Regions from separate parts of the Paenibacillus sp. YPG26 genome, predicted to be linked through region 1. Evidence: riboswitches for the same ligand, from Rfam matches in the RefSeq annotation. Region 1 holds a riboswitch; the other holds the start of a gene.
What was found. Region 1 has a riboswitch for cobalamin ahead of LDO05_RS04800 (ABC transporter substrate-binding protein). Riboswitches for the same ligand answer to the same signal wherever they lie in the genome.
Positions count from the first base shown of each region.

Region 2: linked by a shared signal. The riboswitch ahead of metE (5-methyltetrahydropteroyltriglutamate--homocysteine S-methyltransferase) and the one ahead of LDO05_RS04800 (ABC transporter substrate-binding protein) in region 1 are both predicted to bind cobalamin.

Region 1 covers NZ_CP084530.1:1,044,958-1,061,040, forward strand. The annotation lists gene cobD (threonine-phosphate decarboxylase CobD) at 1-454, shown strand, start outside; gene LDO05_RS04785 (adenosylcobinamide amidohydrolase) at 562-1,191, shown strand; gene cbiB (adenosylcobinamide-phosphate synthase CbiB) at 1,188-2,156, shown strand; gene LDO05_RS04795 (histidine phosphatase family protein) at 2,147-2,764, shown strand; cobalamin riboswitch at 2,886-3,089, shown strand; gene LDO05_RS04800 (ABC transporter substrate-binding protein) at 3,490-4,470, shown strand; gene LDO05_RS04805 (FecCD family ABC transporter permease) at 4,467-5,525, shown strand; gene LDO05_RS04810 (ABC transporter ATP-binding protein) at 5,528-6,361, shown strand; gene cobT (nicotinate-nucleotide--dimethylbenzimidazole phosphoribosyltransferase) at 6,312-7,379, shown strand; gene cobU (bifunctional adenosylcobinamide kinase/adenosylcobinamide-phosphate guanylyltransferase) at 7,376-7,942, shown strand; gene cobS (adenosylcobinamide-GDP ribazoletransferase) at 7,939-8,742, shown strand; gene LDO05_RS04830 (cobyric acid synthase) at 8,768-10,351, shown strand; gene LDO05_RS04835 (queuosine precursor transporter) at 10,628-11,338, shown strand; gene LDO05_RS04840 (M24 family metallopeptidase) at 11,514-12,602, opposite strand; gene LDO05_RS04845 (DinB family protein) at 12,617-13,111, opposite strand; gene LDO05_RS04850 (hypothetical protein) at 13,275-13,496, shown strand; gene LDO05_RS04855 (2-hydroxyacid dehydrogenase) at 13,768-14,748, opposite strand; gene queF (preQ(1) synthase) at 14,859-15,356, opposite strand; gene queE (7-carboxy-7-deazaguanine synthase QueE) at 15,386-16,083, opposite strand, start outside.
Region 2 covers NZ_CP084530.1:2,439,132-2,455,214, forward strand. The annotation lists gene araA (L-arabinose isomerase) at 1-1,295, opposite strand, end outside; gene LDO05_RS11430 (sensor histidine kinase) at 1,517-2,560, opposite strand; gene LDO05_RS11435 (response regulator transcription factor) at 2,557-3,231, opposite strand; gene LDO05_RS11440 (ABC transporter ATP-binding protein) at 3,231-5,024, opposite strand; gene LDO05_RS11445 (MgtC/SapB family protein) at 5,125-5,814, opposite strand; gene LDO05_RS11450 (FMN-dependent NADH-azoreductase) at 5,981-6,607, opposite strand; gene metE (5-methyltetrahydropteroyltriglutamate--homocysteine S-methyltransferase) at 6,935-9,226, opposite strand; cobalamin riboswitch at 9,363-9,562, opposite strand; gene LDO05_RS11460 (voltage-gated chloride channel family protein) at 9,624-10,877, opposite strand; gene LDO05_RS11465 (replication termination protein) at 11,002-11,370, opposite strand; gene LDO05_RS11470 (DUF5704 domain-containing protein) at 11,699-14,959, opposite strand; gene LDO05_RS11475 (S-layer homology domain-containing protein) at 15,118-16,083, opposite strand, start outside.

The DNA of each region.
Region 1 (16,083 bases):
CCGGCTTGGTTATGGCATTGCTCATCCCGATATTATCCGTGCTATGACGGGCAAGCAGGTCACCTGGAGTGTGAACCAGCTCGCCCTGCTTGCAGGTCAGATATGTCTGGCAAGTCCGGCAGAGTATGAACAAGCTACAATTACCTTAATTACGGAAGAGCGCAGGCGCCTGCGTGAAGATCTGGAGCGCCTTGGATGCAGAACCTGGGCCGGCGAAGCGAACTTTCTCCTGGTAAGACTGCCTGAAGGCTGGACAGCCAGTCTGATGCAGAACGAACTTGGGAAGCGGGGAATTCTAGTCCGCAGCTGCGCCATGTATCCGGGGCTCGAAGACAGGGATATCCGGGTGGCGGTTAAGAGCAAGAAGGACAACGGCCTGCTGGTCCGTGAGATTCAGGCTGAAATTGGGACACAGATAACAGGCAGAGTTGGTGATAAGGGGGATGAAGAATGAGTACACCATTCATACATACAGGAAGCGAAGGCGATAATCCCCGGGGGGAGTACAGGTCAGAGGCTTATCCAGGGCTTCGGCTTGTCCGGGGTGAAAGACATATTTCCGTGAATCTGCCGGGCCCGGTTGATGCTCTGGGTAGTGCTGTCTATGGAGGCGGCATGGTTCGTCTGCAGAGGATGGTTAACATCTATGTCGACCGCTTCTATCGATGCGATGATCCCGAGCGGGACATCAGGGATCTGCTCCAGCGGTGGGAATATCCGCTGGAGATGACGGCTGGACTATTGACAGCCGTCCGGCTTGAGCATACCGCGGTGGCGGAGGAGCTGGACGACGAAGCCTCCGTGTTCATCTGCGCCACGGCGGGCGTATCCAACGGAGCCCGCGCGGGCACGGCACGCACGACGTTCCCGGCGGACTATGTCCCGGGAACGATCAATCTCATAATCGCGGTGGACGGCCGGATGACTTCGGCCGCGATGGTGAACGCGATCATCACTGCCACCGAGGCGAAGGCGGCTGCCCTCGCCGATCTAGGGGTGCCCGATGCCGAGAATGGCCTAACGGCCACCGGCACGACCACCGACGCCGTCATCATCGGCGTCAGCCAGAACCCCGCGTACGGGCAGCTGCACCCGTACGCCGGCACCGCGACCCACATCGGCGGCCGGATTGGCCGCCTCGTCTACAGCGCGGTGCGAGAGGCGCTCGCCGCCGCCGGAGTCCGGCGGTGAGCGCCTGGTGGGTCCTGCCGGCCGCCTATGTGGTCGACCGGCTGATTGGCGATCCGCGGGCCATTCCCCATCCCGTTGTAGGGATGGGCCGTGCGATCACGCGGATCGAGGCGGCAATCCGCCGCCGGGTGCCCGAGCGCCGCTTCAAGGCGGCGGGCTTGCTGCTGCCGCTGCTTGTGGCGGGCGGCGCCTTCGCCCTTAGCTGGGGACTGATCTGGCTGCTTGGCCGGATCAGTCCCTGGCTTGCTGCTGCCGCGGAAGTCTGGCTGATCGCGACCACAGTTGCCGCGAAAGGCCTGAAAGACGCGGGCATGGCGGTATATCACTGCCTGCGGCAGGGAGACCTCCCGGCAGCGCGCCGGTCGCTGGGCATGATCGTAGGCCGGGATACCGGACACCTGGAATCTTCCGAGATTGCCCGGGGAGCGGTAGAGACAGTGGCCGAGAATATTGTGGACGGTGTTGTCTCCCCGCTGTTCTATGCGATCATTGGCGGCGCGCCGCTGGCGATGGCTTACCGCGCGGTGAATACCCTTGATTCGATGGTCGGGTACAAGAACGAGAAATATCTGAAGCTTGGCTGGGCATCGGCCCGTCTAGATGATGCGGCCAACTACATCCCGGCAAGACTGACGGCTCTGCTGCTCATTGCCGTCTCGAAAGGGATGGGCCTTGATTCCGGACGCGCTTACCGGATAGTTCGCAGAGACGCTGCTTCACATCCCAGCCCGAATAGCGGTTATCCGGAGTCCGCCGTGGCAGGAGCGCTGGGCATCCGCCTTGGCGGTGAGAACGTGTATCACAGCGTTGCTTCCTTCCGGGCATATATGGGGGACAAGACCCGTGAGATGGTTCCAGAGGATATTCCCAAGACAGCCGCAATGCTCATGTGGGTATCCAACATTTGGGTAGTCCTTGGAACGGCAGTTCTTCTGTGGCGGGGAGGCAGTCTGCTGTGGAGCTGACAGTGGAGTGGATCATTGTTCGTCATGGACAGACAAAGTGGAATGCGGAGCGGCGCTACCTTGGACATACAGATCTTGCGCTGCTGCCTGGCGAAGAGGCGCTGCTCCGCCCGCTGGCCTCCGAGCTGCATGGGCTGGGATTCTGCGCTGTGTACAGCAGTGATTTGCGGCGCTGCCCGGAGACTTTACAGCGGGTTAGGCCGGATCTGATAGCTGGGGCGAGGTTCGATCAGAGACTTAGAGAAATGAACTTCGGCGAATGGGAAGGCAAGACCTATGACATGCTGAAGGACAATCCGTTCTATAGGGAATGGATTGATCATCCTGAGCAGGTTACCCCTCCTGGAGGCGAATCCTGGGAACATTTCAGCAGCAGGGTATCGGGGTTCTGCACGGAGGTTATGTCGGAAATGCTGAATCGCGCTGAACAAACTCATGATGCAAGAGATCCCGCCTTTTCCCTCTATCCGCCTCGCATTCTGGTCCTGACCCATGGCGGAGTGGTCCGCCTGTTAAGAACGCTTCTCTTGCCGGGAGCAAGCTTCCGGGAATATCAAGCCGGGACAGGCAGTATGCTAAGGATCCCAGTCCAGGTGGGAAGACACTAGATTTGACAATGGAACGCATTAAGCTCTCAGTTCCAAAATATGCATAAATTGTTGGAATTTCGGGTTGTATGGTGGTGCGATATCCCCTATAATCCGAAGAGTAGACTCACCTTTAATATGCGAATACATATATTCATAAGGTCCTTGCATGGCTGAGCCATGAGTTCAAGGTTAATAGGGAAGCCGGTGCAAATCCGGCACGGTCCCGCCACTGTATACCGGGGACGAGCCCAATCAACAGCCACTGTACTTGATAAGTATGGGAAGGCGGGCTATCGTCATTCAACCCGGAAGTCAGGAGACCTGCCTTATGATATCGTAACGGTCCTCCGAGGAAGGGACAACGTTCTGCCGGAATATTATTTGTGCGGCTGTATCTCTGATTCTGAAGAGCTGCAGGTTCACCGGACATGCTTTCGTAGACGTAGACCTGATCCGCCTGGATCAGGTCTTTTTTCTTGTTGATGACACGGAAATGATCGAACTCGCAGATTAGCCAGGTGATATTCATTTTGCAATGAACTCTGAATTACATCTAAGGCGGCCGCGTGAAGTGACTTAAGGAGAACTGCTCTGACCCAATTTGCCTAACTACGAACAATAAGTTGGAAGGTTGGCAGTTAGAGTTCTTTGCTTCTACAGAGTCATTCACACGCTTGTCTGATGGGTAACTCTCAAGTTCAGTCCAGTTAGAGAAACATAAATTAGAAGGGGAGAGAAACACAATGAAATTGAACAAAATTTGGGCCGTATGGCTGTTAGCGCTTATGCTGGCAGTAACCGCGGGATGTGGGAATGCAGAGAAGGAAGGAACACCAGCCTCCGAACCGGCGAAGCAGGAAGCGAAGGCTCCTGAACAAGCCGCTCCCAAGACAACCTATCCGCTCAAGCTGAAAGATGCTACAGGGGAAGAGATTACTTTTGACAAGGCTCCTGCCAAGGTCGTATCCCTGGCACCATCCGAGACAGAGGCTCTCTTTGCAATCGGTCTGGATAAGGAGATTGTCGGTGTTTCGGACTTTGATGATTATCCGGCAGCAGCTGCATCCAAGCCGAAGATGGGCGGTATGAAGCCGAATGTTGAGACGATCGTTGCGGCACAGCCGGATGTGGTCTTCGTGGCGGGACTTACCAGTGCGGATACCATCAAGAATTTGCGCGGACTGAACATTAAGGTCTTCCAGTTCAATCCGAAGACCATTGATGCCGTGATTCAGGATATTGAGACTTATGGTCAAATTACGGATCGCCAGGCGGAAGCCAAGAAAGTTACAGATCAAATGAAGAAGGAGCTTCAGCAGGTTACAGATGCGGTCAAATCGGTAACGAATGAACAGAAGAAGAAGGTCTACATTGAATTCTCTCCTGGCTACACCGTAGGTAAGGGCGAATTCATGGATGAAATGATCACAATCTCCGGAGGCGTGAACGTGGCTGGCGATTTGACCGGCTGGCAGCAGATTAATGAAGAGAACATCATTAAAGCCAATCCCGATGTCATCCTCTACGCCAAGAGCGTAGTTGATGAGAACAATAAGACGCTTGCAGACATTATCAAAGCCCGCAGCGGATGGGATCAGATCACAGCCATCAAAGATAACCGTCTTGCAGGACTTGATGATAACCTGCTTAGCCGTCCGGGTCCACGGGTTACTCAAGGTCTGATTGAAGTAGCTAAAGCGATCTACCCGGACCTTGTTAAATGAATAAGAAGTTAGCGGGTTATATGGGGGCCAGCCTGATTCTGCTGGTTCTCACCCTGCTGATCTGCGTTGGTACCGGCTCGGTCTCCCTGCCTATAGGCGAGATCACGCGTATTCTGCTTCACAGGATTCCCGTTCTGGGGGACTGGATCACACCGGACTGGAGTACGGCTTCGGAACAAATCGTGCTGAGTGTTCGTCTGCCGCGTGTGCTGCTCGGTCTGATTGTGGGTTCGTCCCTGGCACTTGCAGGTGCGGCCTTCCAGGGGGTTCTCCGCAATCCGCTTGCCGATCCGTTCACACTTGGCGTATCCTCGGGATCTTCCGTGGGTGCGGCTGTACTTATCTTCTTTGGCTGGCAGTTCTCAGTAATCGGTATATTTACACTGCCCATGGTAGCTTTCGTCACCGGGGTTATTACATTGTGGGTCGTTCTCACCCTTGCTAGAGAAAGCGGGAGAATTCCGACAGAGAGCCTGATCCTGTCCGGCGTGGTTATGCAGACTTTTCTTGGAGCGGTTGTGGCTTTCCTGACAGCCATGTCCAAGAAGACGGTGAATGAAATTTTATACTGGACAATGGGAAGCCTGAGTCTTCGTGGATGGTCGTATCTGGCCATCCTTTTGCCGTATTTGGTGATAGGTATGATTATGATCTGGAGCGGGGCCCGCAAGCTGAATCTGTTCGCGCTGGGTGAGAGGCAGGCTGCTCACTCGGGTCTTGATGTGGAGCGCACGAAGCTTGTCATGCTGATTGTAGCCACTCTGCTCACAGCAGCGGCGGTCTCGGTTGCCGGGGTTATCGGATTCGTTGGACTTGTCGTTCCCCATATGGTCCGTCTGATCACGGGACCTGATTACCGGCTGATCGTCCCTCTCTCTGCGATCTGCGGAGGCATCTTCCTGATGTGGAGCGATCTGATTGCACGAACCATTCTGGGTCAGGTCGAGATCCCGCTGGGGATCGTTACGGCATTTGTGGGTGCGCCGTTCTTCGGTTATCTCTTATACCGGAATAAGAAGCAGCGGGAGAGCAGACAGGAGCGTGGTCTGAGGTGAGTATGATCGAACTTAGAGGAATTACCAAGCGAATCGGACACAAAACCGTGCTCCGGGATCTGAATCTTAAGGTGGAGCAGGGACAGTTTCTGGGAGTTATAGGGCCTAATGGAAGCGGCAAAACAACACTGCTGCACACGATCTCGGGAGTTGAGCATATCGAGTCTGGAGAGATCGACATCGACGGAAAGCCGGTCGGATCGTACAGACGCAGAGAGCTTGCGCGCAAGCTGGCGGTGCTTCAGCAGGACGGAATTCCGAGCCTGGCCTATCCCGTGAAGGATGTCATTGAGATGGGCCGGTTCCCATTCCTGGATTGGCTTGGCCGTGATCTATCATCGGATGCCGGACAGATTATAGACAGGATTATGATGAAGCTGGATTTGGATTCACTGGCAGATCAGCCTGTGGATGAGCTCAGCGGCGGCCAGCGGCAGCGGGTGGCCTTAGGCAAAGTCATGGCCCAGCAGCCAAGGGTGCTTCTGCTCGATGAACCCACGACCTACCTCGATATCCGGTATCAGCTTCAATTTATGGAGCTTGTATCCGAGTGGCAGAAGGATGAAGACTTGACTGTGGTCGCCGTTATGCATGATTTGAATTTGGCTTCCATGTATTGCGACCGGCTGGTCGCTTTGCAGGAAGGAAGTATTGCAGCGGAAGGGACACCTCAGGATATCCTGACGCCGGACACCTTGAAGCGGGTGTTCGAAGTCGAGTCGGCGCTTGCCAGGCATCCGGATCTGGGCGTTCCACAAATTATGCTAAGACGAGAGGAGTCTTATAATGAACAGTTCACTAATGGGGCGGATCGGGGAAATACATACCCTGAGTAATCAGGCAATCGAAGAGGCCAAGCGCCGGCTGGACAGTCTGACGAAGCCGCCTGGAAGTCTAGGCAAGCTGGAGGAGCTGGCTGCCCGCCTGGCGGGGATTACGGGTGAGACGCTGCCTTCATTCCCGAATCGGGCAGTGGTTGTCATGGCCGGGGATCATGGGGTATGTGAAGAGGGAGTCAGTGCCTTCCCTGCTGAGGTTACCCAGCAGATGGTGCTGAACTTCCTGAATGGCGGGGCTGCGGTTAATGTCTTGTCCAGACTGGCTGAAGCGGATGTGCTGTGTGTGGATATTGGCGTGAACGGGGAGATTAATCACCCGGATTTGATTAAGCGGAAGATCAGATATGGAACAGCCAATATGGCTGCTGGACCCGCAATGAGCAGGGAAGAAGCTGAAGCCGCCATCCTGGCAGGCGCACAGGTTGTGAAGGAGGCTGTCGCAAGAGGGACCAAGCTGTTCGTGACCGGAGAGATGGGGATTGGCAATACTACGGCCAGTTCTGCGGTGATGAGCGCGCTTACAGGAATTACGCCTTTGGAGAGTGTAGGACGGGGAACCGGCTTGAATGACGAGCGTCTAAGACACAAGGCTGTGATCGTTCAGCGAGCAATCGAGCTCAACCGGCCCGATGCGGATGATCCTGTAGATGTACTGGCTAAAGTAGGAGGGCTTGAGCTTGCGGGGCTCACGGGGGTTATTCTGCAAGCCGCCGCGAACCGGTGTCCTGTGGTTATTGATGGATTTATCTCCAGTGCCGCCGCCTTGATCGCTGTTCGTATAGCTCCAGAGGTCCGCGAGTATATGATTGCTTCCCATGTATCTGAAGAACAGGGCCATGCCCTGCTGCTGCGCGAACTCGGGTTAGTTCCCATGCTGGACCTGGGCATGCGTCTTGGTGAAGGCACAGGCGGGGTACTCGCGCTGCACCTGATTGATGCCGCCTGCCGGATTCCAGCCGAGATGGCGACCTTTGAAAGTGCAGGTATCTCCGGGGCGGACGAGGGCTTACAATGAGTGTTCTTATCACGGGAGGCGCCCGCAGCGGGAAGAGCGCATTTGCAGAGCGATGGTGCATGAAGCATGCTCCCTCCGCGGTATATATTGCTACGGCTGAAATTTATGATGACGAGATGCGTGAACGGGTGGCCCTGCATCGCAAGCAGCGGTCTGACGCCAGTTATGCATGGACCACATGGGAAGAGCCGCTGCGTCTGACGGAGCACCTTAAGGAGCTGGCCGGATCGTATCAGAATACGCCGGCGGTGTTGGTGGACTGCCTTACTTTGTGGCTATCCAATGTTCTGCTCGGAGCGGGGGATGACCCGGATAACGATGTTATAACGGTGGTTGAACAGGAGATTGAGCGGCTTGTGGACGCAGTTCAGGCGTATCCGGGGCTTCTGGTTCTGGTCACCAATGAGGTAGGAAGCGGTATTGTGCCTGAATATCCACTGGGCCGCCAGTACAGGGACCTTGCGGGCAGATTGAACAGGCGGGTGGCCGAGATCTCTGAGCAGGTATTTCTAGTTACGGCGGGAATTCCAGTGGAGCTGAAGAGCAGGGCGTATAAGTTATGAGAGGCCGGGGGCAGGCAATCCTGGCCGCTTTTCAATTTCTGTCGCGCTTTCCGGTAAGAGCCCAGCTTGACTTCACCCCCGAGCTGCTTAAGCGAAGTACAAGCTTCTATCCGCTTGTGGGAGCGGCTATAGGCTTGGCCACCTGCTTGCTATCCCTTATATGCGCCTGGGCGCTTCCGCCTCTGCCTGCTTCGGTTATCATCCTCGCAGGCTGGATCTACCTGACGGGCGGTCTGCATCTTGATGGCTGGATGGATACGGCGGACGGACTGCTGAGTTATCGATCCCGTGAGAAGATGCTGGAGATTATGAAGGACAGCCGGGTAGGAGCTATGGGCGTGATCGCGTGCGTCCTGCTGCTGATGCTCAAGGCAGCTTTAATTGCCTCATTTCTGGAGAAGGGGGCGCTGCCGCTCGCACTTCTCACCGTCCCCCTGTGGAGCAGGTGGTTCATGGTGCATGCGATAGCAGGCTGGCCTGCGGCAAGGGGCAGCGAGGGCCTGGCAGGCCGATTCGGCGGAATGAAGAATTATTCATCGCAGATTGCTGGACTATGGGCTCTAGTTCTGTCAGGTGCCGCCTTGGTTCTCCTCAAGATATGTGGATACGGGGAAGGATTGAACTGGCTTCAATTAGGAATTTGTTATGCGGCTGTGCCGGCGGCAGCCTGGTTAATAGGCAGGTTCGCGGCGAACAAGATCAGCAGCAGATTAGGCGGGCTTACTGGAGATACTTACGGGGCCTTGAACGAAGGATTAGAAGTGATACTTATGCTTATCCTGGTGATCATTATTCGTTGATTATAAATGGAGGAGGGGGCGGGTCATGGAACAGCGGATAGACTCCAGGGGTGCTGTCCTGATGCTTCAGGGAACGGCTTCGGATGTGGGAAAAAGCATTGTTACCACGGCGCTATGCCGTATTTTCAAGCAGGATGGAGTGCGCGCCGCTCCGTTCAAATCGCAGAATATGGCGCTGAATTCCTATGTAACTGAGGATGGCCTTGAGATCGGCAGAGCCCAAGGGGTGCAGGCCGAGGCTTGCGGGATCCAGGCCACCACGGATATGAATCCCATTCTGATTAAGCCGACTGGGGATATGCATGCCCAGGTCGTTGTGCATGGGAGGCCGCTTGCCCATATGAGCGCTGCCGCTTACCGCAGCGACTTTCTGCCGGAGGCCAAGCGGACAGTAGTGAATGCTCTTGATCGTCTTCGTTCTTCCTATGAGATTGTTCTTATGGAGGGGGCGGGGAGCCCGGCGGAGATTAATCTGAAAGACAGGGATATCGTAAATATGAATTTGGCAGGGTGGGCGGATGCCCCTGTTCTGCTAATTGCTGATATTGACCGGGGCGGGGTGTTCGCGTTCCTTGTAGGGACTCTTGAGCTGCTGACTTCCGGGGAACGGGCCAGGGTCAAGGGATTTATTATTAATAAATTCCGCGGTGATCTCGCGCTCCTTCAGCCCGGGCTGGATTGGTTGGAAGAGAGAACCGGGATACCGGTTCTGGGTGTGCTGCCCCATATTCCGGATCTGAATATCGAAGATGAGGATTCGGTTGTGCTGGACAGCAGCTCAGGCCGAAGCTCCGCCCGGAGTCTGGATATCGCTGTCATCAGGTATCCGCGGATTTCAAATTTTACAGACTTTGATACTCTGGCTGCGGAAGAGGATGTTACCTTGCGTTACGTATCTCGTGGGGCTGAACTGGGTATACCTGATGTTATTATCCTTCCCGGGACCAAGAATACCCTTGGAGACCTGATCTACCTGCGGGAGCAAGGACTGGATCAGGCCATTCATGCGGCAATGCGCCAACCGAATACGAGGCTTGTGGGGATATGCGGTGGCTATCAAATGCTGGGCAGAGAGCTGACGGACCCTGACGCTTATGATTCAGGACGGGCAGGCGAGGGCGCCGGGCTTGACTGGCTGCCCATGAAGACGGTGTTTTTGCCTGAGAAGAAGACCATTCGTGTTACTGGAACCCTGCTTGAGGCTCATTCGAAGCTCATCCATTCGGAATCTCCAGTCATACCCATCCAGGGTTATGAAATACATACAGGTGAATCCACTTGGATGGAAGGAAGTGTCCCCAAGCCATTATTTGAACTTACCAGCAGCCATCGGGCAGTCGAAGAGAAATGGCTGGAAGGCGCAGTAAGTGAAGACGGCCGGATAATGGGAACTTACCTGCATGGGGTGTTCGACAATGATCTATGGCGCCGCGCCTGGCTGAACAAAGTGAGGCTGGACAAGGGCCTTGCGCCTATTCATGATACTTTCTCGGCGGCAGACCGCAAGGAACAGGCTTTCGACCGACTGGCCTCAATTACGCGCGAGCATCTGGATATGAACCGGATCTACGAGATTGCGGGCTTAACTTCCCGGAGTCCGGATAGGTAAGTTGAACAACTTATTCAATACCGATAACCAAGGGTCTGAAATGAGTGTGAAATGATGCTGGAGTAGCGGTTCTCAAGGAATCTTCTTAGGCTGCCATACGTGTAACTCGACAGTTCAACTTAAATAGGATTTGGACCTTCTAATGACAAAAAGGTATAGCCATGTCCAAGAGGTCTGTGTTAGAGTAGTATTTGCTCTTCCTGAGGTATCCTAAGCCTTAGATCAGCCGCGGTTCGTAACCATCCCGCGTAACCAAAACTAGGAAGGAAGAGGAAGATGTTCAATTTTAGCTGGGGCGTGCTGTTCGTTCTTGTGAACTTCACGTTCTTTTTGATGTGCTACAAGTTCTTTGGTAAGAAAGGGCTGTATGCATGGATTGGCGTTGCGACCGTTATCGCCAATATTCAGGTAGCCAAAACGATCGATATGTTCGGTATTGTCATGACTCTCGGGAACACGATGTATGTAAGTCTGTATCTGACCAGCGACCTGCTGAATGAGAAGTTCGGACGAGAGGAAGCCCGCAAAGCGGTCTGGTTCGGCTTCTTCACCTTGATTATGACGACGGTTATTATGCAGATGGTTCTGATCTTTGAACCACAATCCGGTGATTTCGCTCAACCGGCTATGCAGACGATCTTCGGTCTTCTGCCGAGGCTGGCCATTGGAAGCCTCACTGCATACTTCATCAGTCAGTTCCTGGATGTACGTCTGTATGCGTGGATTCGCAAATTCTATCCGAAGCGGAATCAGCTCTGGATAAGGAATAACGGAAGCACGATGATTAGTTCTTTTGTAGATACGCTGATTTTCTGTACAATTGCCTTTGCTGGCCCGATGTACAGTCTATCCGACTGGTTGGAAATCTTGTTCACGACCTATATCGCCAAATTCGTACTGACCGCTGCCGGTACGCCATTCTTATATATCGCCCGGAACTTCAGGCACAAGGAAGACGAAGCCACGCTTCTTCGTGCGGGGCAGTAACAGACAGAAGAGAACTGGCACCCCAGGTTAATCAACTACAGTATCATTGGTTCAGGCGTGGTCTGGCGTCTATTTTATGATACATGAAGAAACCTCGCTTAAATTAGAATCGGATGGTGGTACTTCCGTTCTAACAAGGCGAGGTTTCTTCAGTTCTACATATTCTGAAGGCAGCCTATTCCAGGATCGTCAGCGTCTTAGGGAATGAGGTTAAGACTTCGACTCCGTCTGGAGTCACAGCGATGTCATCCTCAATCCGGACCCCCCCTACTCCCGGGACATAGATTCCCGGCTCCACGGTGAACACATTGCCTGCTTGCAGAAGTGCTTCGTTCTTCCCGTGGACACATGGATATTCATGCACATCAATCCCCAGTCCATGTCCGAGCCGGTGCATGAAATATTCGCCGTAACCAGCCTGATCGATGACTGTGCGTGCGGCAAGATCGATTGAGGCAAAGGTTACGCCTGGTCTAATACAGCGAATGGCCTGTTCATTGGCTTCGAGTACCGCTTTATAGATTTGGGTGAGCTCCGGGGAAGGTTCGCCGAAGGCAAAGGTCCGGGTAATATCCGAAGCATAACCATCCGCATAGACACCTATGTCGTACATTAGCAGATCGCCGTGCTTCAGCTTTCTCGTTCCTGGCACACCATGAGGAAGAGCCGTCTTCTCACCAAAAAGCACCATAGAGTCGAAGGAAGGACCGTCAGCGCCCAGTCTTCTGATCTGATACTCGATTTCAGCTACGAGTTCATTCTCCGTAACGCCTTCCTTTACTTTGGTCAGACCTTCTTTCAGCACTTGCTCTATTAAAAGGACGGCATGCTTGATCTTGGCAATTTCGTCTGCGGATTTGCGAACTCTCATATCCTGAAGCCAGGGGCCGAGATCCTGATACCGGGCGAAGGTCAGATGTTCCTGGAGTGACTCGAAACGGGCTACCGAGAGATGATTCTTTTCCAGCGCCATCGTTCCAGATGATCCCTTCAGTGCCTGGTTGAGTACGAGATAAGGATTATCCGTATCCGTATGTGTATAAATGCGGCTGATGTCAGAGGCGGCATGGGCGGCTTCTTCATCCAGAGCAGGGACGACGAGGAAGGGTTCTTCACCAAGCGTCATCGCTGCAGCAAGAAATCGTTCATGAGGATTGCTTAGAAATCCGGTTAAATAATAGACATGCTTGGGGTCGGTAATTAGCAAAGACTGTATCCCGTGTTCTTGCATCTGGTGCTCAAGGGTAGACCATTTCAGGTTCATTGATGTACTTCCTTTCAAGATTGAGAGATAAGCGCCTGCCTGATGTCCCGCATCTGCTCCATATGGCGCTGTTCATGCATACCTAAAAATTCCCTCCACTGCTTCAGATCCATAAGTCCGAATACGGGATGGGGAAAAGACAGCTGGGTCAGCTGATCATCGGTATGTCCTTCAAGCACCTGGATGAGTGAAGCACGGGATTGCTCCAGCTGCTCCTTCAGCTGCCCGAAGGACCTCGGTTCTTCAGTCGGAATCATATGAGGCGGTGCCTGAATACGGCGGGTTCGGTCAAGCGTCAAATGATAGGGCTTGATGCTTGTTGGAGCGGACTGACCCTGCTTCAGGGTTTCACCAAATTTATGGGCTATTGTCCGCTCCATCAGGTACAGATGATCGAGTACCTGGGCGATGCTCCATTGTCCGGGGTCAAGGCGGACGTTAAGCTGCCGATCATTCAAACCGGCTGCAAGCTCATATATGTGCTGTCTGATTTGCTGATTCTGTTCCATGACACCTGCCTCCTTTGTGATTGCTTATATTGAGATCATATCAGAATTGGAAAAGGATAAAAAATAACATGCCTTCGACTGGAGATGTGGCGCTGCTTGGCCATGTTTAATTTTGCGGAGATTACGGTATAAAGGAGATATCAAAGGATAAGAGGTGAGAAGCATGGAGGAGCGCGGCAAAATCAACAATGGGCCATCCGGCATGGATAATCCCGAGCAGTACAAGACCGATCAGGAGAGCTTGTTCGACAAGTTCGAAAGCGAGCTGAATGTGGATTCAATCCCGGTGGAGGATCTGAATGAGGAAGTTAGGGAAGAGCGTAACAAGGAAGAGACCAAGCATACTTCTTCTACTCAGAAGAAATATAAGGTGGATTTTGAATAGCGAGGGGTCCGGGCAGGCAGCACAAAGACTCCGTCAATCTGGGTGATGACGGAGTCTTTGTGCTGCATGTATCCTCCTATTGCTCAGCTGGTAACAGATATGCGGCCTAGGGCCAAGCGCCTGACGTATCTAACGCCATTAATGCGGTCTTGAAGCATCTAACCTTGAATCTAGCGTGATCCTGACGCCGCTAACCCGAACTTGACGCATCGACACATCTAACGTTACTAATGTGCCCGTGCTCGGAAGCTTCAATCGGGGCCGCAGGCCGCTAATCCCGAAGTTCCCTGATTAGTCCGGCCGGGGTGCCGCCTTGAAGGACGCTCACCATATTCTCCGCAGCCTGCATGGCCATGTCCAGACGTGTCTTCTCGGTGGATGAGCCAATATGGGGGAGCAGTACCACATTAGGAAAGGACAAGAGCGGATTATCCGGATGTACGGGCTCCTTCTCAAATACATCCAGGCCGGCTCCGTAGATTTTCTTGTTCTGAAGGGCCCGGACAAGCGCTTCCTCATCCACCGTCTGTCCGCGTGAGGCGTTAATGAAGATGGCTGTCTTCTTCATCCGGGAGAATTCAGCCTCCCCGATCAGATGATGCGTATCCTCCGTGAGTGGAGTCATAAGCACGATGAAGTCGGATTGCTCAAGCAGTTCCTCCATTGTCACGTACGAGGCGTTAAATTCCTGCTCCCCTTGTTCATTGCGGTTGCGGTTATGATACAGAATATTCATGCCGAACCCGAATTTGGCTCGGCGTGCAACTGTTCGGCCGATGCTTCCCATCCCAATGATGCCAAGCGTCTTGTGATGTACATCCAGACCGAACAGGCTTTCATTATCTCCGCGCTTCCAGCTGCCTTCCCGTACGTACTTGTCCATTTCAGGGACACGCCGTGCAACAGACAGCATCAGAGCGATAATGAGGTCTGCTACGGTGTCATTAAGAACATTAGGGGTATTAGTTCCCTTGATCCCCCGCTGCTTCATTGCAACAAGATCAAAGTTGTTGTAGCCAACACTCATCGTACTCACCACTTTGAGATGGGGAGCATGATCAAGCAGCTCGGCGTCAATCCTGCCGCCTGCAGTCAGCAGACCTTCCACATCGGTAATGTGCCCGGCCAGCTGTTCAGAGGTTAGGGGCTTCTCACCTTCCCATTTGCTGTACGTGCAGTGCCTGCCGATATACGCCTCCACCTCTGGAGGAACGGGTCTGGCTATGAATACTTTCGGTTTGGTTGTTGTCATACCGGGAACTCCTCTCCGTTCGGGCTGAATGAAGTTCAGTTTGAACCTACACTCCCATATTACCCTAAAAGGAGTCCCCCTGATAATGGGCCGCGAGCAGCTGGCCTATCTTACCGGTTATCAATCTTCTCCGGATACATATCATGGTTCATCATCCGGTGGTCAGCCATTTGTTCATACTTTGTGCCTGGCCGGCCGTAATTGCAGTAAGGGTCAATGGAGATGCCGCCGCGAGGTGTGAATTTGCCCCAGACTTCAATGTACTTCGGATCCATCAGCTTGATCAGATCGTTCATGATGATATTCATACAGTCCTCATGGAAATCACCATGATTGCGGAAGCTGAACAGATACAGCTTCAGCGACTTGCTCTCTACCATCTTGATATCCGGAATGTAGCTGATGTGCAGAGTCGCGAAGTCAGGCTGGCCGGTAATCGGGCAGAGGCTTGTGAACTCGGGAAAATTGAATTTTACGAAATAATCACGATACGCATGCTTGTTCTCGAAGCTCTCCAGAACTTCAGGGGCGTATTGGAACACATATTTGGTTCCCTGGTTGCCCAGCAGGGTCAGATCCTGCATCTCACTTGGTTGTCTTCCGCTCATAATTTGAATTTCCTCCGATATCTATAAAGTTAAACCCCGCGCTTGTTCCCCCATACGAGGGTGTGCAGCTGAGGCAGTACGCGAACGTTATTCAGCGCTTCAGATTGCATGACATTCTCAATCAGCTGTTCATATTGATGAAGGAGCTCGGAAGCATGGGCCTCCGTATCCATCCGCTGGACATCCGGATTCCCGACCTGCAGGAACATAACCGTATCAGGATAACGGGCGTGTACCTGAGTGGTATAAGCCAGGTCTTCCTCATCAAAGATAACTACCTTCAGACTGTAAGCATAGCCATGCGGTCTAGCCGCAAGCTTGAATACAATCTCGTCAAGCTTCTCCCAATCGGTTGCCATTCCTGAGCTTGGCGGCTTCGGAGAGAGAGTAACCTCATCAGTCTCATTCAGCCAGTCCTGCCAGCGGGACCCTTGAGTCTCCACTGCAATACGGATCCCCTCCGATTTCAGGAGGGAGACAAGAGACCCAAGCTGCGGCAGCAGGGCAGGGTTCCCGCCAGACAGAGTCACGTGGGAGAAGCGGGTGCCTCCGATGGCCTTCAGTTCCTTCCAGATCTGCTCCGCGCTCATGGGCTGAATCAGATCCTTGGCACTGCCATCCCAGGTAAAAGCAGAATCGCACCAGGAGCAGCGGTAATCGCAGCCCGCCGTACGCACGAACATCGTCTTCTGGCCGATGACCATGCCTTCGCCCTGAACGGTCGGAC
Region 2 (16,083 bases), 1.4 Mb from region 1:
CGCAGGGATGGCTGCGGCTTCCACAGTACACGGGCGACCGGAAGCTTCGGCATCGGCTTATCGACCTGAACGCCATCCACTACATTAACAAGCAGACGGAACCGGTGACCCAGGTCAACGAGAGAAGCATTTACCGCAGCACCGCCCTGTCCGTCAAAGACGATCCGTGCCGGGTCCTCCTTACCTCCAATACTTAATGGATGAACCTGAATCGATGGCTTGGTTGCCGCGATGGTAGGACATACTTCCAGCATGTGAGCGCCCAGAATCATGTGGTTGCCCGGCTCGAAATGATAGGTGTAATCCTCCATAAAAGAGGTGCTCTTGTTATCCGCCAGCACTTTGAGAACACGTGTCAGCGCAGCTGTCTTCCAGTCTCCTTCGCCGCCGAAGCCGTACCCGGCTTCCATCAGCCGCTGCACCGCAAGCCCAGGAAGCTGCTTAAGACCATGAAGATCCTCGAAGGTCGTTGTGAAGGCGCCAAACCCACCGTCCTTCAAGAAGTGCCGCAGTGCGATCTCAAGCTTGGCCTGATAGGCAATGGAATCTCTTACTGGTCCAGCGCTTAAGCCTTCTTTAGTTATGGTATATTGCTCCGCATATTCCGCCAGCAGCGCGTTCACTTCCGCGTCGTCAACCTCCTGAAGCACCTTAGCGAGATCACCAACTCCGTAGCCATTTACAGACCAACCAAGCTTGATCTGCGCCTCCACCTTGTCGCCGTCGGTCACAGCCACTTCGCGCATGTTGTCCCCGAAGCGGGCAACCTTTAATCTCCGGCTCTCTGCAAAAGCGGCTGCGGTACGCATCCAGCCAGCGATTCCATCACGGACTTCGCCATCCTCCCAGTGTCCCACAACGATTTTGCGGGCGATGCCAAGCCGTGCGCCGATGTGGCCGTATTCCCGGTCTCCGTGGGCGGATTGGTTCAAATTCATGAAATCCATATCAATCGTCTCCCAAGGAATATCCCTGTTGAACTGGGTATGGAAATGAAGCAGCGGCTTCTGCAGCTGGGACAGCCCGGCGATCCACATTTTTGCAGGCGAGAAAGTATGCATCCAGGTTATAATCCCGGCGCAGGACTCATCCCCGTTCGCTTCAAGAATTAGCTTATATATTTCATCCGGTGTGGTTACGATTGGCTTGAATAGAACAGGATAAGTGAACTTGGGGTCCTTATCCAGCTGTTCTGCAATAATACGCGAGTGCTCCGCAACCTCCTCAAGAGTCTCGGGTCCATACAAATGCTGACTCCCTGTTACAAACCAAAATGAATGCGGTTTCAAATTCATTTACTAACGCCTCCCAAAATGATAGATAGAATAACTCAAATAACCTCATACGTACAAGCTGCTGATAATATGAATAAATAGCTAATTGTACGTACAACTTAAGTTGAGTTTATTGTAGCTCCTTCGTTGAAAAAATACAACCTTCTTTTTAACTAATAGCTCGATTGGGTCTATCCAAATAAAAAAAGCACCAAAATGGTGCTAGCCTATTATTCCCTATATCATTTATTAAGGATAACCTTGAAGGTAGTTCCTTCACCCAGCACGCTGGCTGCCGTGATCTCCCCTCCATGCAGGTCTATGATCTTCTTCACCAGAGAGAGTCCGAGGCCGCTTCCCCCGGCTTCCCGGTTCCTTGACTTATCGGCCTTGTAGAATCTTTCGAAGATATGAGTCATGTCCTCATTAGCAATTCCGATCCCGTTATCTGCAACCAGAACTTCCACCTGGCTTCCCGATTTGCGCATGCTGATCTTGATCCAGCCGCCGGGGGCCGTGAACTTGATACTGTTATGAAGCAGGTTGATCCACACTTGACTCATCAGGTCTTCTTCAGCCTTGATCATCGTCTCTTCCAGCTCAAGTTCAATGTTAAGATCCTTGCCGCTCCACTGCGTCTCTGCCGATAGGACAACCCGCCGGATTTGCTTATCCAGCCTGTACTGCTTTTTCTCAAATAGCGGTTCAGTGGATTCCAGTGCAGTCAACTTCAACAGATTATCACTCAGCTTGGACAGCCTTTGGCTTTCGGATTCAATAATGCCCAGATAGTGCCTTCTTGTCTGCGGACTTACTTCTTCTTCCTGGAGCAGTGCCCGGGCGAACCCGCCTATGGATGTAAGCGGAGACTGAATTTCATGGGATACGCTTGAGATGAACTCCTGCCGCATGGTCTCCATCGTCCCAAGCTCGCTGACCATTTCATTGATTGTCGCTACGACCTTCTCATAACCTTCTTCATACTGTTCTGTGTCCAGGCGCACGGAAAAGTCACCTTTGGATACCCGTTTCATCGCATCGATAATATTGTTAATTTTACGGATTTCCCTTTTTCTGATCAGTAGATTAATCAATATAGACGTAATGATAAGCAGGAAAGTACCTAGTCCAAAAAAGGATATATACTCTACATATTCAGAAAAAGTACTTGGCCGACCTTGATATTGTGACTTGATCCAATAAGCTAGTGATGCCGCCATAAATGCGACGACAATCAGGATCAGGATATCGACAATCAGCTTCATGACGTTTTTGAGCTTTTTCAATTTTGAACCTCCAGCCGGTAACCCAATCCCCGTATCGTTCGAATCCTGAAATTCCCCTTCTCTTCCGGGAACCGCTCCCTCAGCCGATTGATATGAACATCCAGGGTTCTCTCATTTCCTTCAAAATCATAACCCCAGATTTCTTCAATCAACTGATCCCGAGTTAACGTGGCCCCCGGGTAGCTTGCCAGCTTGAAGAGCAGCTCGAATTCTTTCAAGGGCAGATTGAGCGCATCGGCACCCAAGGTCACTTCATAAGTTCTCCGGTTCATTTGAACCTGTCCTGCTGTAACAACTTGGGAAGAGGAGATCTGATACCGCTTGAGAAGGGCCTTGACTCTGGCCAACAGCACCGGAGGATCAAATGGCTTCACTAGATAGTCGTCTGTTCCCAGGTCAAATCCCTTCACGACCTGGGAACTCTCGCCTTTAGCTGTTAGCATAAGGAGAGGAAAGTCATAATGTCTGCGCAGCTCCCTGCAGAGCTGCCACCCATCCATATTGGGCATCATGATGTCCAGCACGACCATATCCACCTTTTCCTTCTCAAGCAGGGTCAATGCTTCAAGTCCATCCGACGCCTCAATACTAACCATCCCCGCACCCTCAAGAAATACGGTAACCAGCTCCCGGATGTGAGGATCGTCATCTACTACCATAATCCTGGCCATCAATGATCACCTGACTTCTCTGATAAGACTTGTTCGTCCAGAACCTTATTCTGGAACTGTTGAGTGGCGAACTTTCTGTACATTTCATGCGTCCCCAGCAGTTCGGCATGGGTGCCTCTTCCCGTAAGCCTTCCTTGTTCGATAAATAGAATCTGATCGGCTCTTACGACGGTCGATAAGCGGTGCGCGATGACAACGGTCGTTCTTCCATTCATCAGGTTATGAAGAGCCTTCTGAACCACCACTTCTGATTGGCTGTCCAGACTTGAAGTTGCCTCATCCAGCATAAGGATCTTAGGATCTCTAAGCAGTGCTCTGGCGATCGCAAGCCGCTGCCGCTGACCTCCTGACAGCTTAATTCCCCGTTCTCCTACATCCGTATCAAGCCCTCTGGGCAGCTCCCGAATGAACTTATCAGCATAAGCCATCTCTGCTGCCTGCCAAATAACCTGCTCCCCCACTTCCGACTCTACCCCATAACACAGATTCTCCCGGATGGTTCCCGCAATCATGGGACTGTCTTGGGAGACATATCCGATCTCTCTGCGCCAGGCCTCCAAAGCAATTTCATCAATAGGCTGGTTACCTAACAGGATTCGGCCTTCACAAGGTTTATAGAACCTTTCTAGCAAGGAGAAAAGAGTTGTCTTGCCGCTTCCGCTTGGCCCTACAATAGCTGTAACTTTACCTGGCTCCATCTCACAAGAAATCTCATGAAGAACCGGTTCTTCGCGGTTATAACTGAAAGACAAGTTCTCAATCCGTATGGGTTGATTCCCTGCAGGAGACTTGCTGCCTCTTGAATACTCTTCCTCTTCTGCGTTCAGAAGCTCAATCATACGCTCTGTAGCTCCCTTGGCCTTCTGGAATTGAGTGAAAAATGTGGTCAGCTGAGTCATGGGCATTACGATCTGAATCAGGTAGAGGATGTAGGCAACCAGCTCCCCGGCTGAGAATACACCACTGGATACCTGCATCCCTCCGTAACCAATAATTATAACCAGCAGCATCATTAGAACAAGGGACATTACAGGGCCAATCCAGGCACTGACTTTCCCTTCTCGAACACCGTAGCGGAGGAGACGTGTAATCCCCTCTTTTCCATTCACGTATTCCCTGCTTTCGGCATTGGAGGCCTTAACCAGTCTGATCTCGGAGAGAACCTGATTGATGGTTGCCGCGAACGAAGCTGTCTCATCCTGCATCCCCAGGGAAATCTTGTACATCTGGCGTCCGAGTGGAACAAGGATTAGAGCCGCTATAGGGATCACCGTGAACATGATCAGTGTCATCTGCCAGTTGAGATACATCAGTATCGCTACAGATCCCGTAATAGAGATAATTCCGCTAAAGAGGATTGTGACATGATCGGAGATCAGGGTTTTGAGGATCAACGTATCATTTGTCAGCCGGCTGCTGGTCTCCCCGGTCCGGTTCTGATCATAGTAGGGTACCGGCAGGATAAGCAGCTTCTTCCACAGACGGTCTCTAAGGGAGGCCACTACCTTCTGTCCGGCGTAGTTAAGCAGATAGATCGATACTCCACTCGCGATCGTCTGAGCAATAAATGCCGCGGCTATAAGCACAATTTGCTCAGGGCTTATTGAGGACAAGGAGAAGCCGTCAACCAATTTCTTCGTGAACATGGGGATCATCAAGCCTACCAAGGTGGAAATGACACTTAGAACTATGGCGAAGACGAGAGCCGGAACCGATGGCCGGGTCTCGCGGATCAACCCGAATAGCGAGCCCGATTTGGAGGCCTTCTTGTTCTGAGGCTGTATTTCACTCATAAGTTTCTCATCCTTCCATTTCGCAATACGGCATACTTCTTTCCGTAATAGAAGAATAACTTACTAATGTGAACTGAACTTAAACCTGAGATATTCAAGGTTATAAATGCTCGATCTCCACACTTAACACATGATCAATCTTTTTGATAAAATAATAAATCTCCGCCGTATACTCCTTCTCCGGCGCGGCAATCACCATATCAATACGCTGTCTGCCATCATCAAGGTCTTTGATTCTCAGTCTGCGGATTTTGTGAGAGGGTCCCTCGGAAGGCTGGCCGGGTACTTTCTTGCGCTCAATGTGGCGAATCAAATCCGTCATGTAATCATTCGTCTCCATTACGATCTTCACGGAGACATCACGTTGATTGAGCTTCTGTGGCCCGATTGATTTAATTAGGTAAGGCACAAAGTTAACAGCAATGATCAACAGCAATACCGTGATTACAGCTTCAATATAGAATCCCGCCCCGATCGCAATTCCAAGCCCGGACGCCGCCCAGATCATAGCGGCAGAAGTAAGTCCTGAAATCGCATCGTTGCTTCTTCTTAGAATTACACCTGCTCCCAAGAAACCGATACCGCTGACAATTTGCGCAGCAAGACGCATCGGATCCATGTTCGGATGGTCCGGGCCGGCAAAACGGTCAAAGGACTCAATGGACACAAGGGTCACCAGACAGCTTGCGACGCAGATAACCATACTGGTCTTAATACCCAGCGGCTTCTGCTTCAGCTGCCTGTCTATTCCAATAAATAAGCCGAACAACAGCGCAAGGCACATTTTCATTACCATTTCAAGATCTAGTTCCATAGTGTGCATTCCCTTCGTATGTATAGTGTGAGTATAATTGTAAATCTCCATATTTGGCAAATTAACACCCACATGAAATTTGAAACACAAAAAGAGCCAAAAAGGCTCTTTTTATCAACACTCTATTAAGCTTGTGTAAGGTTTAGAACTGGGCTGCCAGTTCAGCGGCTTTCTTCACACCGTCTTCAATGATGGAAGCGGCGCGGTCCGGGAATTGGTTGTGACCTTCTACAACAACGACTTCAGGATTATTAATCCCCCAGAAAGCAAGGATGGTCTTCACGTAGTTAAGGGACATTTCCATGCCACTCATCGGTCCTTCTGAGTACACACTGCCACGGGCTTGGAGAAGAGCTACCTTCTTATTGTTAACCAGACCAACAGGTCCTTCAGATGTATATTTGAACGTCTTGCCTGCTTGGGTAAGGTAGTACAGATAAGTAAGCAGCTGAGCCGGAATCGTGAAGTTCCAGAGCGGGAATGCGAATACAACCTTGTCCGCACCGAGGAATTGATCCAGGTAAGTGTTAGCCAGGTCAGCCAGACGCTGCTCTTCAGGTGTAGTCTCGATCCCGTTGCTAAGCTTGTACAAGCCTGTCATCATATCGTTATCGAAGTAAGGCAGGTTGGCTTCGAACAGGTTAAGTTCAGTAACCAGGTCATCGGGGTGAGTTTCTTTGTAAGTCTGCAAGAAGCTCTCATACAGTTTCACAGTTACGGCTTGTTCAACCGGTCTGTTGTTCGCTTTAATAAATAGTACATGTGCCATTAGGGTGAACCTCCTGATTTATATTTTATCATGAAAGAACTTATATAATGTAACTTTCATAAGTATAGTATCTGTTACTTTTATTCTTGTCAACTTCTTTTTTGAGCGGCACCTTAGTCTCTATTGAAACGATGGCTGACTGCTCTCCAGGTTAGGTTGCCCTGAACCCGGAACTATATTCATATGAATGTTCTACGGACGACGCAGGAATCGCAGGAATTGAGCCGCGACAGGGGCATATACAACAAAGACATGGCAGTGCGGAGAGTAACTCTGCGACCACCATGTCTTTGTTTGTTATTACAGGATTATGATCTTGTTATCTTGTTATACATTAACCTTCACATGGGCTTCACGGAATTTCTCAGCCGCAGCCACCATGTTCCGGAGTGAATCCACAGTCTCCTGGACACCTCTAGTCTTGAGACCGCAGTCTGGATTAATCCAGAACAACTTCGGATCAAGCACTTGAAGTGCACGTTCGATCATGGACACCATCTCATCAACGGAAGGCACACGGGGGCTGTGAATATCATACACACCAAGACCAATGCCTAGCGGATAAGTGTGTTCTTCGAAGCTGTGAACCAGTTCTCCGTGGCTTCTGGACGTCTCAATAGAGATTACATCCGCATCCAGTGCTGTAATGGAGTCAATAATATCGTGGAACTCACAGTAGCACATATGGGTGTGGATCTGTGTTGTATCTTTGACAGTGGATGTGCTGAGGCGGAATGCAAGTACCGCCCACTCCAGATAATGATCCCAATCAGCTCTCTTCAGCGGCAGCCCTTCTCTCAGGGCAGGCTCATCCACTTGAATCATCTCAATACCCGCACGCTCAAGTGCTTCCACTTCCTGACGTAAGGCAAGAGCAATCTGATAGGAGACGTTCTCGCGGCTAAGGTCACTGCGGACAAAGGACCAATTAAGGATGGTGATCGGACCGGTAAGCATTCCTTTGACAGGCTTCTTCGTTAAGGACTGGGCATATACCGTCTCATCCACTGTCATCGGCTCGATGAAATCAACATCTCCGTAGATAATCGGTGGTTTCACGCAGCGGGATCCATAGGATTGAACCCAGCCCCCGCTTGTGAACGCGAATCCAGCGAGCTTCTCTCCGAAGAACTCAACCATATCTGTCCGTTCAAATTCCCCGTGAACCAGGACATCGATGCCAATCTCTTCTTGCTTGCGGATCCAGTCAAGGATCTGCTCCTTAACAAATTCCCCATACTGGCTGCTGGACCATTCCCCTTTGCGCCATTTCTGACGCGCAGAACGAATCTCGGTAGTCTGTGGAAAGCTGCCAATGGTCGTTGTCGGTAGAAATGGCAGCTTCCATTTCTTCTCTTGCGCCACTTGTCTAATACTGAAGTCATGCTCACGACTGGATGGCTGGTCAGCGATATTCTCTACAAGACTACGCACATTCTGACGATTTCTAGCTGGGGAAGCGGATAACGCGGACAGAGCTTCCCGGCTCTCCTGGAACTCCCCGGCTACCTGCTCACCATTCGCTTGCTTGGTTAGAAGAACAAGCTCATTCAGCTTCTCTTCCGCAAATGCAAGGGCGTTCTTGAGTACAGGCTCAAGCTTGGTCTCAGTGCGCACAGTTACCGGTACATGCAAAAGGCTGCTTGATGGCTGGACGACGACCTCCGCGCCATTTGCGAGCTTCACGATGTCACTAAGCAGGGCCGACTGGGTATCAAGGTCAGCACGCCAGATATTCCGGCCATCGATTACTCCGGCTCCAAGAGTCTTATCTTGAGGGAAGCCATGCTGACGCAGGGCTTCCAGATTGCGCCCATCGTCATGAACGAAATCAAGTCCAATTCCTTGAACTGGCAGCGCAGCAACTTCAGGATAGAACTCTACGGAACCAAAGTAGGTCTGCAGCTGAACTGACAGCGTAGTTAATTCCTGATTAATTGCTTCGTAAATGTATTTGATATGTTGAAGGTCCTGTTCATCCACCGATGTAACGAGAATCGGTTCATCCACTTGGACCCACTTGACGCCTTCCTGCTCCAATTCCTGCAGTACACGAATGTACAAAGGAAGGAAGGAATCTATCACTTCATTAAGCTTGGTCGAATCATATCCTTTGGAGAGCTTAAGGAAAGTATATAGACCCACAAGCACAGGACGGCCTTCAATACCCAGCTTCTCCTTAGCTTCCCGGTAAGCAGCAAGAGGACGGTTCAGGGTTAGCTGAGGAGTAACTCCCGCCAGTTCTGGAACGATATAGTGATAGTTCGTATTGAACCATTTCGTCATCTCGCTGGCTGTAGCTTCTGTGTTCCCGCGGGCAACTCCATAATAAGTGGACAGCGGAACTTCACCGCCTGTATAGCCAAAGCGGGTAGGAATGATACCAAACATGGAAGCCGTATCTAGAATATGATCATAATAAGTGAAGTCATTTACAGGTATAATCTCAATTCCTTGCTCTTTCTGAAGCTCCAAATTCCCCAGACGAATCACTTCGAGCTGCTGATGAAGCTCGTCTTCTTGAATCTTGCCTGCCCAGAATGCCTCAATCGCTTTCTTCCACTCCCGATTCTCACCAATACGCGGGAAACCAAGGTTACCGCTCTTAACGTTACTCATCTCCTACCCCCATCACTAATTTGTTAGTTAAACATAATCAAAAAGGGCCTTCTCTAACCTGGATAGGTTAAAGAAAGCCCCTTAAGTGCACGCAAGGGTGGCCAACTCTAACACCTCCCTATCTCCCGTAGGTACATCAGTGCTGTCAGAACAGGCAGGTCTCCTGGCTTCAGGATCAACGTCATTACAGCCTTCCCAGCTTACTTGAATAAGCCAGTGGCATGGATCGTAATTAACTCCCCTGATACAGTGGCGGGACCGCGCCGGCTTCACACCGGACTTCCCTATTAAGTCTGAGCCTTAGAGGCTTCAGACACCTGTTCCCACGTTATACAATTATGTTTATAGGAATAATAATACATCAAAACTAATAATAATACAATTTAAATTTATATCCTTATTTCTTTTTTATATCGCCTAGTGTATCTCCTGCTCGGATTAGGAACAACTTTGATTTGGATGCTCCAAGCTGTTGGGACGAATATATTCCGGTGTGGCCGGAGAATAAATAACCAATTACACAAGCCATCAGCATGTATACTCCTGCCTCAGCGCCGAAAAGCTCGATCCCCATGATGAAGCAGGCAAGCGGTGTGTTCGCCGCTCCGCTGAATACAGCAATGAACCCAAGCGCCGCGAAGAAGCCGACTGGCTCATTGAACCAGATTCCAAGTGAACTCCCAAGTGCAGCCCCAATCACGAACAGCGGCGTAACCTCCCCACCCAGGAAACCAGCTCCTAGCGTGAGAGCGGTGAATAGTATTTTGAGCAAAAATGCATAGTCTGGCACATCTCCCGAAAATGCACGCTCGATCAATGGGATCCCGAGTCCAAGGTAATCTCTAGTACCGAAGATGAACACAAGGAGAATGATGACCGTACCCCCAACAAAACTGCGCGCAGCAGGATGTGAGATAAGCTTCGTAAATGTACGCTTGAAATAATGGGTCAGCGTACTGAACAAAAGAGCAGTCAGACCAAAGGCAATCGAAGCCGCCAATACTTTTAGAATAATTATTAGTGACAAATCAGGAACCACATCGATCTGAAAATGCACGTGCTGAATACCCCAGGCCGTAGTGACCAGATTCCCCACCACACTTGCAATGAAACAAGGAAGAAGCGCTTCGTACCGGAGCATGCCAATCACCAGCACTTCAAGAGCAAACACAGTTCCGGCAAGCGGTGTTCCGAAGACGGAGCCAAAGCCGCCGCTTATACCGCACATAAGAATAATCCGTGTGTCTGCCGCGTCAAGCCTCAGCAACCTGCCTACACGTGCCGCAAGGCTTCCCCCCATCTGAATTGCAGTTCCCTCTCTGCCAGCAGAGCCGCCGAATAAATGGGTAATAATCGTTCCCCCTAGTACCAACGGGGCCATGCGCAGAGGAATGCTCTCCTTGCCATGGTGAATGGTCTCCAGAATCAGGTTATTTCCTTTACCGGCATTGCTCCCGATCTTCAGATAAAGGTAGCTCATAAAGGCTCCGCCTACCGGAAGCAAGTACAGTAGCCAGGCATGGTTCATTCTGCTGTCTGTAGCCCAGTCCAAGCCTGCCAGGAAGAGCGCTGAAGCGCTTCCCGACAATGCCCCTACTGCACCGGCAATCCCTAACCATTTCAGCATAAATATAATCATGGCAGCCTGCATATACCGGCTTGAAAATCCATGTATCCTGTCCCGGATCTGCAATAACTTGTTCTCGTTCACGATAAATTTCTCCTTACTTAATAGAGCAGCTGCAAGAATGAGATTGCAGTCTTATAGTGCAACTCTAACTATAACCGAAATTGTCCTGATCTGCTTTGTGCAGGATACCGAGGCACCTGTCCAGATCCGTCTTCACCTGCTTACGATAGAGTTCGGCCTTCTCTTTGCCATCATTCGTAAAGTGATACAGCACAATTTCCTGAAAATCAACGCTGGGATCATTTCCTTTCAGCTTCTTCGTTCTATACAGCACACCTTCTTGTACTAATTCGTGAAGTGCGCGGTAGATCTCACTCTGCGGAGGCAAATAGCCATGAGGTTTGAATTCCGACTTGAGATCCTCTAGCATTTGATAGCCGTATCCTCTGCGTTCCTCTACCATTTTGATCAAGTATAATTTCAAAAATGCCCGCTGTGCAATCATAAATGCCATATTCCTAACCTCCCGGTCTAATATACTCTCTTATTTTCTAGCCGCTTCTATTATATGAAAATTTCATAATAGTGGTCAATTCACCATTTATAACCGGATTTTTGGAATAGAGAGGTAGGTAGATTGGTTGAGTGATTATGTAGCAAAGTGAGGTGGTGGGTTGGGTTTTATTATTGTGAATTTTTCATATGTTGAATTATTAATTACATGGTTGGTTTGTTGGTGAGTTCTTCAGTTATGCCATCATGAAATAAGCTCAGCCTACCTTGTTATAAGGATAGACTGAGCTTAGATTTTACTCGATGTGCTGAACAAGCACGACCTTTTGTTAATGCGTTACGCTCGATCTGAAGTCGTCACGACTTGATTTGTCAGTATAATAGAATACGACATCCCCATCCTGCAGAGCATAGTAATGACCATATGGATCCAAAATGTTGTTGTTGAAGCCCTCAAGCTTCCACTGATTCATTAAAGGAGCATGAATATATTGCAAATGAGGCTCCTTCGTATTCCCTTGATCAATCGTCTCTAGATCGAAATTAACAATAAAATATCCATTTTTCAGAAAAACTGGACTCCGGTCCGTTAACCCCTGATGGGTCCTACCATACTCCGCTAGATTCGTGCCCGCAGCTACCCCGTAAATATCCGCCGGCAGGCTGTATTCGCCATACCATTTCTGTACAGAGGCATTCGCTCTCTGCACATCAACGCCTGATGGAATCGCCTTCTTAGGGCCGATGAATGTACGAACAGCCTCTGGCAGCTGTAACTGCTTTAACCCGCCAACTGGAGTCTTTTTCATAGAGATCTCTCGTAAATAGCTCCGCAGGAAGTCGTCCCGGCTAATCTCCCCGACTTGGCCAAAACTATAATATTGGTCATACTTGTACAAAGCCGTATCGGACAATTCCTCCACTGGGACATTGCGTAGTCTGTCATTCAGAATCACGTACCGTGGATTGGTATCCTCAGCCGAACCTATTCGGACAAAGCTCTTGTCCCCTGCTTTATAATAAAGGTCAATCGGGGTCCGTGTCCTTCCATCTTCACTCACATAATAAAAACTTGGAGTAATCCGAACAGAGTCCTGCACATCGGACATATTTCCTTTGGTCTTCAGGTCAAACTTAAAGTGATACCCGCTCTTAACAGCAACATTCTTGTAACCGGGATTCGGATGACTTCCAGGATGAATGGGAAGCGTGTAAGGCAGAATATTTCCCCTCTTATTCCCATCAATCCCCTGAAGACCTGTCCAATAAGATCGGCCTGAAGGCAAAGATGTCTTTGGAGATGACCGGAATACCTCTTCCCATAAATAATCGGCTATATCCGTCACATGAAAATCATACATTCGTCCAATAACTTCAACTGGAATCGTATGCGCCGCCGCATGATTAGTTAGGATGGTATTCGCATTCGATTGCTCTTCAAAAGGAGACGGCGCATTCTCGGCTATGCTGCGAAACTCCACCTCGTAACTCCCTTCAGCGACCCACACGGGCATATAAAAAGTGGTGTAATCCTGTGAAACAGGGATATCTACCCAGGTGCCTTTGTAAATGTATTGTGTGCGTTCCGCATTGTACACATCGAATGGAAACTTCACCTGCTTATAACGTGTATACTTCGCGTAATCACGGTTCCCATAACCCGGGTTGTTCGTGTGCTGACCTGAGGTGGGGATGTGAATGACAAAGGGTCTATCCAGGATTAATGCTGCCCGGTTCTGATCAGGCTTAGTTTTCTGATTATGCCCGGTATCATCGGATACAGTGGAATAATTCACCACAGGCGTATGTACAGTTACGTTATTGATCTGGCTTATCGGGAACTCTTTCTCACTACTTCCTTTCACATTCTCAGGTAAAAGCTCATAGTACAGAGTGCCAGTACTTGGTGTATCGGCTTTATTTGCTAAGGAGCTGCTAATTAATTGATGATCTTCATATAGGATTCCGTCTGGAATCCTTGCTGGCGCGGGAATTGAAGCTGGTGCCGGACCAGAACTGCTAATCATGCTGTCGTTCATAATTGTTGTACCGTTAAATGTCAGCCTATCGTTCTTAACATCTGGCGGCATCGTCTGTGCTTCTCCCAAGCCTTTTAACTTAAACGTATCATCGGGAACGGGGAGTGGAGCGTAACCATTAGAGGCCAGAACGGGTGGAGTATAGCTAATGGAGCCAGTGTCTTTAGGGAAAACATGCTCGTTCACATCACTATTGTTATCCACGTCTACTTCTGGAAGTGTATAACCGTGAGGTGACATATGCACACTACTTTCTGGCAAAGCATAGTTCTGCATAACAGCATGGTTGATGCCGTAGACCTCGAGCTGTTTGATTTCCCAATAGGAATATTGTCGTGGTTCCAAATTGAAGCTGTAGGTTTTGGTCACCGTATCTGACTTCTCGATATCTGGCTGTGGAACTGGCTTTCCATCAGGACCGGTTGTATCCGGCTGCTTCTCTTTCCAAGTGCGAGCATACGTCACATCTACCGTGCATCTGTAATCAATTGTCCCCTTCATGTTAGCAAAAGTATGCTGGTACAAGTAGTTCAACCCCCAAGCCTGACTGTACAGATTCTCGCTGGTCGGAATTGTCTTCACAGCATCGAAATGCCGGCCATTTGCCGCATCATCCCCGAGAATCTCTCCTGTTCCATTAGGATTCATGAACGAAGTTACCAGGTTGGCTGCCGCAGTCGGTGGATTGATGGTACGAACACAAGAGCCAGTTGAAGGAGGATTGGCAGCTTTTGTATCTACGGTTACTACTTTCTCGGTATGCAGCCAATATTTATCTTTTTTCCAATCAACACTAATGGTTGTCGAACCTTTGGTTACTCCTGTAACAACCCCCGTAGCGCTCACCCTTGCAACGCTTGGGTTGTTGGACTTCCATACCACGTCACTTCGAGTGGTTACGTCTGCAGGAGTGCCGTAGGCTTTCTTTGCTTCCGAGGTAGCCACAGTTGCGGTAAAGCTGGCGACTTCATTTATCGCGATCTTGCTCTTGCCAGTCATGGCAATCTTCTTCTTCTCTACATAGTTAGCTCTCCAGGTGACGTGAACCTGTGTGGTGTACCCTACGCTCCACTTGTTACCGGAGAATTTCTCGTGTTTGTTCCAAATATAAGCTTTAGGTGGGCTTTGACTTTCAATATCACCACCAATGACAGATGTAATTATAAGGTTGGCGCCATCTGGAATTCGTAATGCCCGTGTAGTACTGGTTTGATCTTCTAAAGGAGTCTTATTATTGGCTCCAATGATTTTAGGATCGGACATCATGACATAATCTTTCTCTACTCCATCAAGTAATTGGTATTTATTTTTAGGCAAATACTCTGGCTTGGTCATATTGATTTTGTTCTCAAATTCCGGGCCTTTTTCCGGATACGGGGAACTTAGTGATCCAACAGAGTTATAAATCACTGTGCCCCGATTTGTTTCAGCCACCCACTTTCTATCGTCTCGCTGATAGAGATATACCCCCGGGTTTGCGTCAGCATCCACTTCCCCTTCCCGTACCCAAGTCTGTTCTACTTTCCCTCCCTCCGAAATGGTTTGAGTCATACCTCCTATACCTGCAAGGGAAGCACTAATGTCACCGCCAGCATTAGCAATCTGAGAACCCATCCATATAAGGTTGGGAAGTACTAAAGAACAACTTAATATAATCATGATACTTTTTCTTAAGCGTCCCATCTCTTAGCTCCTTAATAGGTGAACTATCAGTCTAACTTATAGATACTGAAAGTTTTACCACCACTAACTGTAATGCTTACGCCATTATCTTTATCAGAAATAGGAAGGTTTGACAAAATAAATCCATTTCCCCAGAATGTAACCTCAATACCTTTTTTGAAGAAATGTTCTTTATCGACTAATCCCATGAGATAAGGCATCGTTTTAATTCCAAACTTACTGATTGTCCCACTTTTGAAACCTACTAAATGCAAGAATGGGGAACTAGACGAATTGAGATAGGTCATAACATCCATATTGTCAATATTTGATGTAAAAGCATATTCAACAAAAACCTCGTAACGGTCCTTCTTCATTTTAAAGGCAGTTCCATAGTCCTTATCAACAAACATCCGACCATAAAGATTTTTTACATCTGTTGCCTTTGAGGCGTTTACGAGAATAAAACGATTCAACTTAATAGTGGCAATATTATTTTTCAATTGAGTGGACACATTTCGAATCTTTTTAAAGCTTTCCTCAACACCATTATCCTTCGCATACTCAAACCCCAAACTTATCGCATTTGTCCCTGTGAGCCCCACTTCCCTAAACTCCTTCAGATCCTGAAAGGCATCTGGCTTCTTCCCTTGGATGCTTTCAAATCTACGCAAGATCACTGCGGCTTCTGCCCGTGTTGTAGTCTGGGCTGGCCCGAAGCGGCCGTCCGGGTATCCGCCCATCAGTCCGGTTCCGAGGGCAACTGACACATAAGGATAATCGGCCTTATTTAGGCCGCCCTTATAATACTCCGCTACTGGCACTAGAGTATCCGCCGTATCGGACAAGGCCTTCTTGAAGTCCGCGTCCTTGGCCGCCAAGCCTGATGCTACCCACTTGGCCAGCTCCCTGCGTGTTAATGGAATGTTCGGATTGAATCCATTTGGATAGTCGCCGGGAGAGATAAAGCCCTTGCTCACCGCCATATTAACTTCATCTTGGCTCCATCCGGG